Regions from separate parts of the Streptomyces sp. LX-29 genome, predicted to be linked through region 1. Evidence: predicted binding sites of a transcription regulator. Region 1 holds the regulator's gene; each other region holds the start of a gene.
The links. The regulator HrcA, encoded in region 1, represses chaperone genes, less so after heat shock. The targets are predictions, from matches to a motif close to TTNGCACTCNGNNNNNCNGAGTGCNAA.

Region 1 (3,273 bases):
GGCGGTCAGCCGGGGACCCGCCTGCCGGGCCGGGGTCGTCGGTCGGACCAGGGTGACGACCCGGCCTTCCAGCAGGAAGCCGCGCGGCTCCATGGGGAACACCCGGTGCTTGCCGAAGCGGTCCTCGAGAGTGACGGTGAGGCCCTGGGCGGTCTTCTCACAGCGGACGACGGCGCCGCAGAAGCCGGTGGTGACCTCCTCGACCACCAGATCGGGCTCGGCCGGCACCTCGGGCACGGGAGCGCTCCGCTTCCACGGAGGGGTCAGATCCGGGTCGTACTGTCTGCTGCGCACCGGGAGACGCTACGCCACCCCGAACCGCGCCGCCAGCTCGGCGCGTTGGCGGCGCACGAAGGCCGCGTCCACCACGGCGCCGTGCCCCGGGACGTACCGCGCGTCCTCGCCGCCCAGGTCGAGCAGCCGGTCCAGGGCGGCGGGCCAGCGACCGGGGAGCGCGTCCCGGCCGGCCTGCGGCTCGCCGGACTCCTCCACCAGATCGCCGCAGAAGACCACCGGCGGCTCGTCGGAGGCGGGCGCGCCGGGGACCAGCACCACCAGGTCGTGGCTGGAGTGGGCGGGGCCGAGGTCGGCGAGCAGCACCCGACGGCCGCCCAGGTCGACGGTGAGCTCCCCGGTGACCGGATGGTGGGGCAGCACCAGGAAGTCGACGGCCTCGGCCGCCGCGTCCGCGTCCACGCCCTGCCGGACCGCGCTTCCGCGCAGTTCGTCCCGCTCCCGCTCCAGCAGCCCGGCCAGCCCCACCGACCCGTACACCTCGCAGCCCGCGAAGGCGGCGGTGCCCAGGACGTGGTCGAAGTGCGGATGGGTGAGCACGATGTGCGTCGGGCGGCGGCCGAAGAGCTCGGTCACCTCCCGGCGGATCTCCGCCCCCTCCCGCAGGGTGGAGCCGGTGTCGACGACCAGCACCCCCGTCTCCCCGGCGATCGCCCCCACCGTCGCGTCCCAGCCCGGCAGCCGGCGTCGTGCGACCCCCGGCGCGAGGCGCTCCCAGCGCGCCCGCTCGCCGTCACCGTTCATCCCCGCCTCTTCCCCATCGCTGCTCATAGGGAGACGCTAGCGCCAGCACGACGGCGTCGCGCGGGCGCCCGGGGCGGCTCGCGGTCGCCGGCGGCGACGCCGGGAGCGGGGCGGCAGCGGGCCCGGACGGGGCTCGGACCGGGCCCGGACGGGCCGGTCAGGGCTGGTGCGGGGCCGGGGCGGCGGGGCCGGCCCTTGCCCGCGCCCTGGCACCCGGCCGTACACTGGGCCCGGAAGATCTGGCACTCGACTCAGGTGAGTGCCAGGGGGAAGAGACTTCAAGCCCCGAGCGGCGGCCGGACTGGAGGTGTGTGTGCGCCATGCTGAGTGAACGCAGACTCGAAGTGCTGCGCGCCATCGTCCAGGACTACGTGGGCACCGAGGAGCCGGTCGGCTCCAAGGCGCTCACCGAGCGCCACCGGCTCGGCGTCTCCCCGGCCACGGTGCGCAACGACATGGCCGCCCTGGAGGACGAGGGATACATCGCCCAGCCGCACACCAGCGCGGGCCGCATCCCCACCGACAAGGGCTACCGCCTGTTCGTGGACAAGCTCGCCGGCGTCAAACCGCTCTCCCAGGCCGAGCGGCGCGCCATCCAGAACTTCCTGGACGGCGCGGTCGACCTGGACGACGTGGTGGGGCGCACGGTCCGGCTGCTGGCCCAGCTGACGCGGCAGGTCGCCGTCGTGCAGTACCCGTCGCTCAGCCGGTCGACGGTGCGCCATGTCGAGCTGCTGGCGCTCGGGCCGGCCCGGGTCATGGTGGTGCTGATCACCGACACCGGACGGGTCGAACAGCGGCACGTGGAGTGCCCCGCTCCGGTCGGCGAGACGACCCTCGCGGACCTGCGGGCGCGGCTCAACGGCCGGGTGGTGGGGCGGCGCTTCGCCGACATCCCGCAGCTCGTCCAGGACCTGCCCGACTCCTTCGAGGTGGACGACCGCGGCACGGTCTCGGCCGTCCTGGCCACCCTGTTGGAGACCCTGGTCGAGGAGACCGAGGAGCGGTTGATGATCGGCGGCACCGCCAATCTGACCCGCTTCGGACATGATTTTCCTCTCACCATCCGGCCCGTCCTGGAGGCCCTGGAGGAGCAGGTCGTGCTCCTGAAACTCCTGGGTGAGGCCAAGGATCCGGGCATGACCGTACGCATCGGGCACGAGAACGCCCACCAAGGGCTGACGTCCACGTCCGTCGTCGCGGTCGGCTACGGTTCGGGCGACGAGGCGGTCGCCAAACTCGGCGTGGTCGGACCGACCCGCATGGACTACCCCGGAACGATGGGAGCGGTACGCGCAGTGGCACGTTACGTCGGACAGATCCTGGCGGAGTCGTAAGTGGCGACGGACTACTACGCAGTCCTGGGCGTGCGGCGGGATGCCTCGCAGGACGAGATCAAGAAGGCGTTCCGCCGGCTCGCTCGCGAGCTGCACCCGGACGTCAACCCGGACCCGAAGACCCAGGAGCGGTTCAAGGAGATCAACGCCGCTTACGAGGTCCTCTCCGACCCGCAGAAGAAGCAGGTCTACGACCTCGGCGGCGACCCGCTCTCCAGCACCGGCGGTGCCGGGGCCGGCGCCGGCGGCTTCGGCGCGGGCTTCGGCAACTTCTCCGACATCATGGACGCGTTCTTCGGGACCGCCTCGCAGCGCGGACCCCGGTCCCGCACCCGGCGCGGCCAGGACGCCATGATCCGCCTCGACATCGAGCTCGACGAGGCGGCGTTCGGCACCACCAAGGACATCCAGGTCGACACCGCCGTCGTCTGCACCACGTGCACCGGCGAGGGCGCGGCCCCCGGCACCTCGGCGCAGACCTGCGACATGTGCCGCGGCCGTGGCGAGGTCTCCCAGGTCACCCGGTCCTTCCTGGGCCAGGTCATGACCTCCCGCCCCTGCCCGCAGTGCCAGGGCTTCGGCACCGTGGTGCCCACCCCGTGCCCGGAGTGCGCCGGCGACGGCCGGGTGCGCTCCCGCCGCACGCTCACGGTCAAGATCCCGGCCGGTGTGGACAACGGCACCCGGATCCAGCTCGCCGGCGAGGGCGAGGTCGGCCCGGGCGGTGGCCCGGCGGGCGACCTGTACGTCGAGATCCACGAGCTTCAGCACCCGGTCTTCCAGCGTCGCGGCGACGACCTGCACTGCACGGTCACCATCCCCATGACGGCGGCCTCGCTCGGCACCAAGGTGCCGCTGGAGACGCTCGACGGCATGGAAGAGGTCGACATCCGGCCCG
Region 2 (3,273 bases), 1.2 Mb from region 1:
GACGCGATCAAGCTGCTCGCCCGCACCGAGGGCATCTTCGCCGAGACGGCGGGCGGGGTGACGGTCGGCGTGACGCGGAAGCTGATCGAGGCCGGCGTCCTCGACCCGACCCTGACCACCGTCGTGCTCAACACCGGCGACGGCCTGAAGACGCTGGACGCGGTGGCGCCGACGACGGGGCCGTCCGCGGTGATCCGGCCGAACCTGGACGCGTTCCGCGAGGCCGGTCTCGCGTGAGCGAGGGTCCCGCCGGAAGGCCGTAGTCGCGCCGCGGCCGCCCCGGAAGGGGCGCTGCACCGCCGTCTCCCCCCCCGTACCTGACCGGAGGTCACACCACATGAGCGTCAACGTCCGCATCCCGACCATCCTGCGCACCTACACCGGCGGCCAGGCCGAGGTGACCGCCGAGGGCGCCACCCTCGCCGAGGTGATCGCGGACCTGGACAGCAACCACCAGGGCATCGGCGCCCGGGTCCTGGACGACCAGGGCAAACTGCGTCGCTTCGTCAACGTCTACGTCAACGACGACGACGTCCGCTTCGCCGACGGCCTGGCCACGGCGGTGCCGGACGGCGCCGGAGTCTCGATCATCCCGGCGGTGGCCGGAGGCTGATCCAGCCCCCTTCCCCGTATACCGCCCGGTAATCACCCCGTCCCGAAAAGAAACCGGACGGGGTGATTCCGTGTATTGAAGCGCGATACAGTTGAGGCGTTTCCCCTCGCCGGCGGCGCGCCGAGCACATATGAGAACTCGTCAAGTTGTGCGCGAATTGTGTGCATGAATTGTCGGGTTAGCCTGCTATGTCCGGCCCGACTTGCCCCGGATTCTTCGACTTTCTCCCAGTTCGGCGTCTAGGTCGCTGCCGGAATTCTCGTCCGATTGACCTGTTGCGCTGGGCAGTTGGACAGATACATTCAGCGGCGGTCGACGCGTTCCGGCGCACACCTTCCACTGACCGGAGGGTGAGGTCTGACCCGGGTCCGCGGAGTGCGGTCCTGCGCAAGGGCCAGTAATAGGGGAGTTAGGAATGGCTCAGGGCACCGTCAAGTGGTTCAACGCGGAGAAGGGGTACGGCTTCATCGCGGTCGACGGTGGTGCGGACGTGTTCGTCCACTACAGCGCGATCCAGATGGACGGCTACCGCACCCTTGAGGAAGGCCAGCGGGTCGAGTTCGAGATCTCGCAGGGCCAGAAGGGGCCGCAGGCGGACATGGTCCGAGTGTCGGCCTGATCGCTGATCGCCGAGACGTAGACCGCTGACTGCAGCGTTAAGGAAGGGCTCGCGCTTCGAGGAGGGAGCGTGGGCCCTTCCGCGTGCCTGGGGTGACGGCCTTTCGTAGGCCCGGGGGAAGGGTGACCACCGCCCCCTCGAACGAGGGGTCGCCCGTCTCCCACCACCGCCCTCAATCGAGGGGTCGCTGCGCGACCACCTTGCACTCTCGGGGGTCGAGTGCTAATCATTGGCGTTAGCACTCTGAAGGTGAGAGTGACAACGAAGGACCGAGTCGGTGAGGTCAGCAGGGCCTGCGGGGTAGGGAACCGCAAGGCTCGTGGGCCGTCCGTCGCGGGCGCCAGCGCGGTCCGGAGCAATCCACCCCGTCCTGGGAGGACCACTTCACATGGCCAAGATCATCGCGTTCGACGAGGAGGCGCGGCGCGGCCTTGAGCGCGGGATGAACCAGCTCGCCGACGCCGTCAAGGTCACCCTCGGCCCCAAGGGTCGCAACGTCGTCCTTGAGAAGAAGTGGGGCGCCCCCACGATCACCAACGATGGTGTGTCCATCGCCAAGGAGATCGAGCTCGAGGACCCGTACGAGAAGATCGGCGCCGAGCTGGTCAAGGAGGTCGCGAAGAAGACGGACGACGTCGCCGGTGACGGCACGACGACCGCGACCGTCCTCGCCCAGGCGCTGGTCAAGGAGGGCCTGCGCAACGTCGCCGCGGGCGCCAACCCGATGGCCCTCAAGCGCGGCATCGAGAAGGCCGTCGAGGCCGTCTCCGCCCAGCTGCTCGAGCAGGCCAAGGACGTGGAGACCAAGGAGCAGATCGCCTCCACCGCCTCCATCTCCGCCGCCGACACCCAGATCGGCGAGCTCATCGCCGAGGCGATGGACAAGGTCGGCAAGGAAGGCGTCATCACCGTCGAGGAGTCGCAGACCTTCGGTCTGGAGCTCGAGCTCACCGAGGGCATGCGCTTCGACAAGGGCTACATCTCCCCGTACTTCGCGACGGACATGGAGCGTATGGAGGCGTCCCTGGACGACCCGTACATCCTGATCGTCAACTCCAAGATCAGCAACGTGAAGGACCTCCTTCCGCTGCTGGAGAAGGTCATGCAGTCGGGCAAGCCGCTGCTGATCATCGCCGAGGACATCGAGGGCGAGGCCCTGGCGACCCTGGTCGTCAACAAGATCCGCGGCACCTTCAAGTCCGTCGCCGTCAAGGCCCCGGGCTTCGGCGACCGTCGCAAGGCCATGCTCGGCGACATCGCCATCCTCACCGGTGGCACCGTGATCTCCGAGGAGGTCGGCCTCAAGCTCGAGAGCGCGGGCATCGACCTGCTGGGCCGCGCCCGCAAGATCACCGTCACCAAGGACGAGACCACCATCGTGGACGGCGCCGGTGACGCCGAGGCCGTCCAGGGTCGCGTGAACCAGATCCGCGCCGAGATCGAGAACTCCGACTCGGACTACGACCGCGAGAAGCTCCAGGAGCGCCTCGCGAAGCTGGCCGGCGGCGTGGCCGTCATCAAGGCCGGCGCCGCGACCGAGGTGGAGCTCAAGGAGCGCAAGCACCGCATCGAGGACGCGGTGCGCAACGCCAAGGCCGCCGTCGAGGAGGGCATCGTCGCCGGTGGTGGCGTGGCCCTGCTGCAGACCGTCTCGGTCTTCGAGAAGCTGGAGCTCGAGGGCGACGAGGCCACCGGTGCCCAGGCCGTGCGCCTGGCCCTGGAGGCCCCGCTGAAGCAGATCGCCGTCAACGCCGGCCTCGAGGGTGGCGTCGTCGTGGAGAAGGTGCGCAACCTGACCCCGGGTCACGGCCTCAACGCCGCGACCGGCGAGTACGTCGACCTGGTCGCCGAGGGCATCATCGACCCGGCCAAGGTCACCCGTTCCGCGCTGCAGAACGCCGCGTCGATCGCCGCGCTGTTCCTCACCACCGAGGCCGTCATCGCCGACAAGCCGGAGAAGGCCGCCGCGGCCGCTCCGGGCGGCATGCCGGGCGGTGACATGGACTTCTGATCCCCACGGGATCGGTAGTTCCGGTACACG
Region 3 (3,273 bases), 2.4 Mb from region 1:
GGGCGGCCGGCTTCGTCTGGTTCGGGCTCGCGGTCGGCGTCGACGGCGGCTTCGCCGACTCCGTCCTCGGCCCCTCGCTGGCGGCCAGCGTCGGGATCGGGCTGTGCGTGGTGCCGATGGGCACGGCCGCCACCGCGGGGGTCGCCGCGCCCGAGACCGGCATGGCCTCCGGTCTGATCAACAGCTCCCGGCAGATCGGCGGCTCGCTGGGGCTGGCCGTGCTCGCCACGGTCGCCTCCCACACCACCGGCGACGACGCCACCCCGCGCGGTCTCGTCGACGGCTACGCCACGGCCTACCTCTGGGCGGGCGCCCTCCTGGCGGTGGCGGCGCTGGTCGCCTGGCTCCTCCTCCGGGGCGACCGCGTGGAGCCCCGCCCGCAGGGCCGTCCGGGCGACCGGTCGGGCGACCGTCCGGGCGACCCTTCGGAGGGCCGTACGGGCGACCGGTCGGACGCCCGCGCGGGCGACCCTTCGGAGGCCCCCGGCGGCGCCGGCAAGGTGCCCGGCGCGGTGGCCTGAGGTGGTGGCCTGAAGGCGGCGGGTCAGGCCGGGTGCCCCAGCAGCATGCTCGGGTGCCCGGCGACCCGGGTCAGGAAGACCGTGCAGGACGTCGCCCCGCGCGACCCGTCGAGCTTGAGCTTCTTGCGCAGCTCCTCCGGCTCCACCGCAGACCCCCGCTTCTTGACCGTCACCACGCCCACCCCGCGCTCGCGCAGCAGCGCGCGCAGTCGCTTGACGTTGAACGGCAGCACATCGGTGATCTCGTAGGCGGTGGCGTACGCGGTGGGGCGCAGTTCGTCGGAGGTGACGTACGCGATCGTCTCGTCGATCAGGCCGCCGTCCACCTCTTCGGCCACCTCCGCCACCAGATGGGCGCGGATGACGGCGCCGTCCGGCTCGTAGAGGAAGCGGCCGACCGGGCGGACCGGGGGATCGGGCAGGCCCCGGCCGGTCAGCGACTCGCCGCGCGGCAGCAGGGTCGCGCGCCGAGCGCCCGGCGCGGTGCCGAACCACAGCACCGCCTCCTTCACCTCCCCGCCGTCCGAGATCCACTCCGCCTCGGCCTCGTCCGGGATCGCCTCGTGCGGCACCCCGGGTGCGATCTTGAGGGCGGCGTACCGCGCGGCGCGGGCCGTGGCGACGGCCCAGGACAGCGGCGGGGAGTACGCCTCGGGGTCGAAGATCCGGCCCCGGCCGCCGCGCCGCGCGGGGTCGACGAAGACCGCGTCGTACGGGGTCGTGTCGATCTCGGCGACATCGGCGCAGACCACCTCGATCAGCGACTCCAGCCCCAGCGCCGCGGCGTTGGCGCGGGTGGCCGCGCAGGTGGCCGGGTCGCGGTCGACGGCGAGGACCGCGATCCCCGCGCGGGCCAGCGCCACCGCGTCGCCGCCGATGCCGCAGCACAGGTCGGCCACGGAGGCGACGCCCAGGGCGGCGAGGCGCTCCGCGCGGTAGTTCGCCACCCGCGCCCGCGTCGACTGCTCCACACCGTGGGGGGTGAAGTACATCCGATAGGCGTCGGCGCCGAACTTCGGCTCCGCCCGCTGCCGCAGCCGCGCCTGCTCCAACGCCGCCGACACCAGCTCGGCCGGGTGGTCCCGGCGCAGCCGGGTGGCGATCGCGAGCTCCTGCCTCGGCTCGAAGTCGCGCAGCGCGGCCAGCAGCGCCTGCCCCTCATCCGAACGGGTCAGTCGGTCGAAGACGTCAACATCCACACGCTCATTCTCCCGGTCGGGAACCCGGGCCGCGTACACACGGTTCCCTCAGCGTGTGGGGGCGTCGGGGGTGGTGTGAAAGGGGTGGGCGCGCCCCCGCGATTGGCACTCTAGTTGACTGAGTGCTAACCGCGTCCTAGTCTCGGGGCTGGCACTCCACACAGGGGAGTGCCAACACAGCGACGGGCAGGTCCGGCACCCGCGACGACGGATCCACCTGGTCGCCACCTCAGACAGTTAACCCCGTGAGATCTCCGAAGGGGGAGGTCGGATCGTGACGACCGCCAGCTCCAAGGTTGCCATCAAGCCGCTTGAGGACCGCATCGTGGTCCAGCCGCTGGACGCCGAGCAGACCACGGCCTCTGGCCTGGTCATTCCGGACACCGCCAAGGAGAAGCCCCAGGAGGGCGTCGTCCTGGCCATCGGCCCGGGCCGCTTCGAGGACGGCAAGCGCGTCGAGCTCGACGTCAAGGTCGGCGACGTCGTGCTCTACAGCAAGTACGGCGGCACCGAGGTGAAGTACAACGGCGAGGAGTACCTCGTCCTCTCGGCTCGCGACGTGCTCGCGATCGTCGAGAAGTAATCACCGAGTTTTGCCTTCGAACTGCGCCCCTGGTTCCCGCGTCTGACACGGCCGGGGCGGGGGCGCAGTTCTTTTTTCACGCGATGGTGGCCGCTGGCGAAGCGGCCTGGGATCGCAACGAGAGGACTTGAGAGCTCCCATGGCGAAGATCCTGAAGTTCGACGAAGACGCCCGTCGCGCCCTTGAGCGTGGCGTCAACAAGCTTGCCGACACCGTGAAGGTGACGATCGGCCCCAAGGGCCGCAACGTCGTCATCGACAAGAAGTTCGGCGCCCCGACCATCACCAACGACGGCGTCACCATCGCCCGTGAGGTGGAGATCGAGGACCCGTACGAGAACCTGGGCGCCCAGCTCGTGAAGGAGGTGGCGACCAAGACCAACGACATCGCGGGTGACGGCACCACCACCGCCACCGTGCTGGCCCAGGCGCTGGTCCGCGAGGGTCTGCGCAACGTCGCCGCCGGCGCCTCCCCGGCCGCCCTGAAGAAGGGCATCGACGCCGCGGTGAAGGCCGTCTCCGACGACCTGCTGGCCACCGCCCGCCCGATCGACGAGAAGTCCGACATCGCCGCCGTCGCCGCGCTGTCCGCCCAGGACAAGCAGGTCGGCGACCTGATCGCCGAGGCGATCGACAAGGTCGGCAAGGACGGCGTCATCACGGTCGAGGAGTCCAACACCTTCGGCCTGGAGCTGGACTTCACCGAGGGCATGGCCTTCGACAAGGGCTACCTGTCGCCGTACTTCGTCACCGACCAGGAGCGCCTGGAGGCGGTCCTGGACGACCCGTACATCCTGATCCACCAGGGCAAGATCTCCGCCATCCAGGACCTGCTGCCGCTGCTGGAGAAGGTCATCCAGGCGGGTGGCTCCAAGCCGCTGCTGATCATCGCCGAGGACGTGGACGGCGAGGCGCTCTCCACCCTGGTCGTCAACAAGATCCGCGGCACCTTCAACGCGGTGGCCGTCAAG

Region 2: a site for HrcA is predicted at 1,432-1,458, ahead of groL (chaperonin GroEL). Genes of this name have one in related genera too.
Region 3: a site for HrcA is predicted at 1,823-1,849, ahead of groES (co-chaperone GroES). Genes of this name have one in related genera too.

Annotation. Positions count from the first base shown of each region.
Region 1 is NZ_CP089746.1:5,545,607-5,548,879, forward strand. Features, by position in the region: gene LRS74_RS23305 (DUF3097 domain-containing protein) at 1-294, opposite strand, end outside; gene LRS74_RS23310 (MBL fold metallo-hydrolase) at 304-1,038, opposite strand; gene hrcA (heat-inducible transcriptional repressor HrcA) at 1,359-2,375, shown strand; gene dnaJ (molecular chaperone DnaJ) at 2,376-3,273, shown strand, end outside.
Region 2 is NZ_CP089746.1:4,320,337-4,323,609, forward strand. Features, by position in the region: gene thrC (threonine synthase) at 1-237, shown strand, start outside; gene LRS74_RS18685 (MoaD/ThiS family protein) at 338-613, shown strand; gene LRS74_RS18690 (cold-shock protein) at 1,029-1,232, shown strand; gene groL (chaperonin GroEL) at 1,621-3,243, shown strand.
Region 3 is NZ_CP089746.1:3,101,879-3,105,151, reverse strand. Features, by position in the region: gene LRS74_RS13215 (MFS transporter) at 1-521, shown strand, start outside; gene LRS74_RS13210 (class I SAM-dependent methyltransferase) at 545-1,720, opposite strand; gene groES (co-chaperone GroES) at 1,995-2,303, shown strand; gene groL (chaperonin GroEL) at 2,443-3,273, shown strand, end outside.